Regions from separate parts of the Bradyrhizobium sp. CCBAU 53340 genome, predicted to be linked through region 1. Evidence: predicted binding sites of a transcription regulator. Region 1 holds the regulator's gene; the other holds the start of a gene.
The links. Region 1 encodes LexA, which represses DNA repair genes until DNA is damaged. Its sites were predicted from a motif close to TGTTCNNNNTGTGTTCNG; they were not measured.

Region 1 (3,202 bases):
CCCTTCGCAGGAACCGTTGGCGCCGGCGAAGCCGTGCGGATCTTCACCGGCGGTGTCGTTCCCGACGGCGCCGACGCGGTCATCATCCAGGAGGATACCGTTGCCGACGGCGGGCGCATCACGATCAAGGAAGCCGCCATGACCGGCCGGCACATCCGCCCTGCCGGCATCGATTTTCGCGAGGGCGACGTGCTGCTGCGCCAGGGCGCGCGGCTGACCGAGCGCGACCTGGCCCTCGCTGCCGGCATGAACCGCCCGCAGCTTGCCGTTCGCCGCCGTCCGAAAGTCGCGATCCTGGCCACCGGCGACGAGCTGGTGATGCCGGGCACCACGCCCGGCCCCGGCCAGATCGTCTATTCCAACGGCTACGCCCTGCATGCGCTTGCCCGCAGCGAGGGCGCCGACACCATCGATCTCGGCGTTGCCGCCGACACGCTTGCCGCCACCACCGCCGGCATCCGCTGCGCGCGCGAGAGCGGCGCCGACATCCTGGTCACGACCGGCGGAGCCTCGGTCGGCGACCACGATCTGGTGCAGCAGGCGCTCCGCGATGAAGGCACCGCGATGGCGTTCTGGAAGATCGCGATGCGGCCGGGCAAGCCGATGATGAACGGGCAGCTCGGGGCAATGCGGGTGATCGGCCTGCCCGGCAATCCGGTGTCATCTTACGTCTGCGGCTTCCTGTTCATGGTGCCGCTGATTCGCGCGTTATCAGGCCGCTCGGTGATTCATCACCGCCGCGAACGCGCCGTGCTCGGCCGCGACGTCGGCGCCAACGACCAGCGCGAGGACTATTTGCGCGCGCGCCTCGACACACGTGACGACGGCACGCTCGTCGCCGTTCCCGTCAATCACCAGGATTCCTCGCTGCTTGCGAATCTCGCTGCGGCACAGGCACTTCTCGTGCGCGCGCCGTTTGCGCCGAAGGCCGAGGCCGGCATGCCCTGCGAGGTATTGCGACTGCCCGCCTGACCGCTTCGTTCGCGTGCGTTCCGCGAACTTTGTGGCGTTCACGGTAAATTAAGCAGTTGCGGAACATGTATCGAACATATAGTGTCCGTTCATGATTTGTTTCGAGCATGTAGCGGCTTATCGCTGAATCCAGCGTCTCGGAATCGAACGACATCGTCAGGGGGATTTTGGTCGAGATGTTAACGCGCAAACAATACGAGCTCCTGCGGTTCATCAGCGAGCGGCTGAAGGAAAGCGGCGTACCGCCCTCCTTCGACGAGATGAAGGACGCGCTCGATCTGCGCTCGAAGTCAGGCATCCATCGCCTGATCACGGCGCTCGAGGAGCGCGGCTTCATCCGCCGCCTTCCGAACCGCGCCCGCGCCATCGAAGTGATCAAGCTGCCCGAGCTGCAGGCCGCCGCCGGCAATCGCCGCGGCTTCACGCCGAGCGTCATCGAGGGCAATCTCGGCAAGCTGCGCACGACGTCGAGCCCGCCCGCCGACGAGGGCGAGCGTCCCGTCGCGGTGCCCGTGATGGGCCGGATCGCGGCCGGTACACCGATAGAGGCCTTGCAGACCCGCAGCCACACCATCAGCGTCCCACCGGACATGCTGGGTGCGGGCGAGCACTACGCACTCGAGGTGCGCGGCGATTCGATGGTCGACGCCGGTATTCTCGACGGCGACATGGCACTGATCCAGCGCAACGAGAGCTGCGACACCGGCGATATCGTGGTCGCCCTGATCGACGATGAGGAGGCGACCTTGAAGCGCTTCCGCCGCCGCGGTGCCTCGATCGCGCTGGAGCCAGCGAATGCCGCCTATGAGGTCCGCATCCTTCCGCCCAACCGGGTCAAGATCCAGGGCAAGCTGATCGGCCTGTACCGGAAATACTGAGCGCCTCGCTCTCGCGCGATCGGTGATCGCCATCGACTGATGGAGCGGACGATTGTCCGCTCCGGCTGGATAGTCTTTCTGGTTTTGCACAGATTATCCGGCCACCTCTTCAGCGCTACATCCTCGGCACGCCGCAACGAAGCGTTATCGCTTCGCGAGGCCCATCAGGAGACCGAGGAGACAACCATGCGCAAGACCATCTTGAGCACCGTCACGCTTATGCTGATCGCAGCATCTGCGTCGCAGGCCTTTGCCAAGCAGCCCCAGCATCACGCGCGCAAGGCGCCGCAGGCAGCCAGCGCGCAATTCCGCGATGCCCGCAACGCCATGGATCAGCGGGCGCAGCCTGCCTGGCAATATTCGGGCTGGTCGGCGCCGGCCGGACGCTGACGGAGAAGCTTGCCGAATGCGCGGACGCAGGCTTTGTTCCTAGCGAATTCGGGAAAGATATTGTGATTGTAGCTTGCGGATCCAAGCCGCAGATTTGCCTACAACCGAGCGGAGCTTTCATGCTTACACTCTGGTAGAGGCCTGCGCCTCGATAAGGGACGTGGGTCGCTATCCCTGCATGAGGAGCACCCGATGTGTGACTATAGCCTGCATGCCGTCGCGACACGTCCCGCAGAAGTTGGCGAGACCATCGTCACGACAACGTTCCGCGGCACCTCGACGCGCGGCTTCGCCTCCGAAGCCGACATGTCGGTCGCGGTCTGCCTGCTGCCGGGAACGGAGCTCGCCTTCGCCGACAACGTCCGCTACGACAACCGCTGGATCTGGACGCGCACCGTCAATTCCCGCGTCGGCAAGTTCGGCAAGATCGATCCGCACATTCCCGATCGTCATCACGACGCGATCGAATTCCCCGACGGCAAGTACGTGCTGGTGACGCAGCTCGTCGAAGGCCAGCGCGCAACCGTGCTGCAACTGCCTGTGACCCAGCCGCTCGGCGAGCGCGAGCACAAGCCGCAGGTGGTGGCCGACAGACAGTCGACAACTCCGGGCCTGCCGATCGGTTGAACCGTCGGTTTTAATCCTCGGCCTGAAGGTCGGCTTCGGACGGTGTTGCGTCCTTGGAGCGCGGAGCTGTCGACCGTGGCACGAGGGTCAATTCGAAATCTCCATCGCCGGCCGCCGCCGGCGACCAGGGGCGATTTGCGCCCCTCGCCCTCACCGCCGCAATCGCAAAACCATCGCCGCGGGGTGTTAGCGTCAGCGCGCCCTGGCTCGCCAGACGCGGCCGGTTGACCACCATCGCGCGACAATCCGGCGGCGCAGGCCTTGTCGTCACCACCAGTGCCGCGCGGCTGCAATCATCGGCCAGCGCGTCGATGCGCAGGGCCAGCGCAACCATG
Region 2 (3,202 bases), 2.2 Mb from region 1:
CAATGAAGCCGCCGAGGCAAACTGCAGGGTGGAACTTTCGGACGTCCGGCCGCTTTGTGGAACCGGCCGTGGTTCGCATTTGATCGGTGCCGACATGGATCGATTGAAGCTCTCGCTGAGGCTTGTGCTGCTGGCGGCACCTCTGATGCTGCCGACCGGAAGCGCCATAGGGCGTGACGACGGCCGCTTCAAGGATTCGCCCCTGAAGCCCTGGTTCGACAGCCTGCGCAGCCATCTCGGTCCATGCTGCTCGGATGCCGATGGCGTCGCGGTGGCCGATCCTGATTGGGAATCGTTCAATGGACACTATCGCGTTCGCCTCGACGGGCAGTGGGTCGAGGTCCCCGACGAAGCCGTGATCACTGAACCGAATCGCGCCGGCCGCACCATGGTCTGGCCGGTCAAGACAGTGTTCGGCATTTCGATCCGCTGCTTCATGCCCGGCAGCATGATCTGACGCGCGGTCGGCGTTACCGCTTGCTGGATTTGCGCTTCGAGCTCTTCTTCTTGCTTGTCTTCTTCTTGCTCGTCTTCCGCTTCGATGCCTTCTTCGGCACCTTCTTGCCCTTCTTGCGCGCCTTCGACAGGCCGATTGCGATCGCCTGCTTGCGGCTCTTCACGCGTCCGCCGCGACCGCCTCGTCCGCTCTTCGCGGTCCCCTTCTTGTAGCGTCGCATCTCGCTCTCGACGTCACTGCCTGAGCTGCGTGAGTAGCGGCGCTTCTTTGCCTTGCGTGCCATCGACTCTCTCCCTTGGCCCAGGAAGAGAACAGGAGTGCTGACGCAACGTTCCAACGCGCCGGTTGCACGCCTCAGCAAAAGCGCCAGCCGGCGCGTCTTAACAAAAGCGCCGGCCCGGCGCGTTCTAGAACGAGTTCGCCAGTTCGATCTCCGCTTCCAGCGCCTGGATGCGGCGCGCGGCTTCGGCAAAGGAAAGACCCCGATCATATTGCGCGGGCTGGTAGGCCTCTTCGCTCAACCGCTTCAGCCGCAGCCCCTGCGCCCGGGTCATCTGCTCCATGAGAAAAGCCTTGGCGTCGTATTTACCCTGAACCTGCATGTTCGCGCTCCGTCGTGAATTCCTGGCTTGACTATATGTTCTTATTTTGTTCTAACAAGCCATGGACAACAGAATTAATGAAATTCGACGTAAAATCAGCGTCTTGAGGCTGGAGATGGCCGACGTCGAGGCGTCCGTGCGCGATCTCGTCAACCGCGATCGCGACTGTACCGAACAAGTCCAGGCTCAGATGAATCTGCGCCGCAAGATCAATCTGCTGATCGGTGAATGGAAGGCCGCTGGCGGGGGCGAGGTCTTGCCCGACATCCGCGACCGGATGCGTCTTCGGCCGTTGAGGAATGAGACGAGGGCGGCCGGCACGGCCGCACGTCGCTGAGAAAGATTGCGCCCGCAGCGGATGGAGGCTGGCGGTGGAGGAAGACCCGGACACCTACCGGATCCTGAAGCTGCGCGCCGAGATCCTCGAATTGGGCTCCGCGATCCGCCAATTGCAGCGTGAGGGCCTCGACGATGCCGCGGCCCAGCTCCTGATCGCGCGCAAGCGGGCCCAGCTCGACCACCTCGTGAAGAGGGGCTCCGTGGGCAGCTGCCTTAACATCACTGACATCCGACGCAGCTAAAGCGGTCGCGCAACGCGACATGCCGGAGCTCGTCGATGCCGGATGCCGAAATGGCAGCACTGCTGCAGGCGGTTCTTGATGAAGTCTGCGCGGACCTTGCCCCGTTCGATACAGCGACGCGCGAGCGCGTTGCCGCGAGACTGAGCAACCGCATTCGGTCGGGGCGCTGCTCGGTCGACGATTTGAAGCAGGCCGGGCGGGATGCTCTGATCCGTGCACCGACCATGTGGCCCTGAGAAGATTTGAGCCCGAAGCAAAAGGCCCCGCTGCCGCGGAGCCTTTTCTTCCCGTGAAACTTACTTGGTGTTGCTCGGGGCGTTCTTGTTGTTCATGGTGCCGCCCTGGTCGGAGCCGGGGCCGGAGCCGCCCTGTCCAGACGCATCGCTGCCCTTGGACTTCATGTTGGCGCCCGTCGTCTGCGACCCCGTCGTCGTCTGCGACATCGAGTGATGCTTCTTGTGGGACTTGGCCTGCGCGGCGAACGGCGCGGCGGCGAGACCGGTTGCCAACATCACGGCGAGAGCGAGCTTGGTCGTCTTCATGTGGGGGAACTCCCTGGGTTGAATTGACGCAGGCAGCCAACCGCTATTTGCCTCAGGAGTTCCCAAGAAAGCGTCGCGGTCGTTCACCTGCTTCAAGATTCCTTGTCCTCGTTGAGGATGAACACGACGCCCGTCAGCGCGGCACCGATGGCAAATGTCGTCACCATCGTGACCACGAAAACGAAGGCGGCCCCGCTGCCGCCGTGGTTCAGCAATTCTGCGACCGCAGGATTGGCCAGAAGGAGTGCGAGCGTGAAGATCAGACCGAGTGCGGCGCCCATCATTGCGTGCGTCATCAATTTGATAACGCCCGTGGGAGAGATCAGGCTTGGCAACTTGTTGGGCGACTTTTTTGTGCGCATGGAACTGCCATAGATATGGCAGGCCAACGCGTGCCCTGACCTCCGGTTCCAACTCGCATGAAGGAATCGTCAACAGCCGCTTCATCCGACGTTCATGCCCAATTTGCGAGGGTGAGCGCCGTCAACACGGGAAATATTCGCTATGGGTAAGGTGGTCTTTCTCTATCGCTCGCTGGCCTACCGTAACGCAGCGGCCGACATGTTACGCAAGGCGCGCAGGCTCCCGCACGGTGTGGAGCGCAGCGCGGCCCGCCGCTACGCGAAAGCGTTGCGCGATCTGGCGAAAACGGAAGCCTGGCTCGAAGGGCGTGTCGCTGATGAACCGCAGCCGATGCAACGGCTGAAAGTCGCGGCGTCGCGCTAGCCCGATGCACGCTGCAGTTCGGGGGAGGTGCTGGCCTCGAACTTGTCCTGCGCGGCCGACGTTGGCGCGCTCTTGCGGGTCAGCGGCACCTCAAGGCGGCACAACAGTCCCTCTGAACGCCAATCGAATTGCGCCTGTCCGCCGAGCTGGGATTCGACGCTGGCCAGCAGGCTTCTCGTGCCGAAGCCGCGCGATTTCGGCGTCCTGACCTGTGGTCCTCCGGTCTCCTCCCAGGTCAGCGTGAGAAGATCGTTCTCGGCCTGCCAGCCGATCACGAGCCGTCCCGACCGGGTC

Region 2: the regulator LexA is predicted to act here: its motif matches at 1,096-1,113, upstream of XH89_RS28795 (DUF3072 domain-containing protein).

The regions. Positions count from the first base shown of each region.
Region 1 covers NZ_CP030055.1:3,863,466-3,866,667, reverse strand. Annotated here, with positions in the region: gene glp (gephyrin-like molybdotransferase Glp) at 1-972, shown strand, start outside; gene lexA (transcriptional repressor LexA) at 1,149-1,850, shown strand; gene XH89_RS18340 (hypothetical protein) at 2,037-2,240, shown strand; gene XH89_RS18335 (hypothetical protein) at 2,433-2,867, shown strand; gene XH89_RS18330 (ComEC/Rec2 family competence protein) at 2,878-3,202, opposite strand, start outside.
Region 2 covers NZ_CP030055.1:6,090,489-6,093,690, reverse strand. Annotated here, with positions in the region: gene XH89_RS28805 (hypothetical protein) at 95-457, shown strand; gene XH89_RS28800 (DUF6496 domain-containing protein) at 471-740, opposite strand; gene XH89_RS28795 (DUF3072 domain-containing protein) at 865-1,059, opposite strand; gene XH89_RS28790 (hypothetical protein) at 1,175-1,396, shown strand; gene XH89_RS28785 (hypothetical protein) at 1,431-1,640, shown strand; gene XH89_RS28780 (hypothetical protein) at 1,676-1,876, shown strand; gene XH89_RS28775 (hypothetical protein) at 1,937-2,182, opposite strand; gene XH89_RS28770 (hypothetical protein) at 2,275-2,544, opposite strand; gene XH89_RS28765 (hypothetical protein) at 2,687-2,908, shown strand; gene XH89_RS28760 (HWE histidine kinase domain-containing protein) at 2,905-3,202, opposite strand, start outside.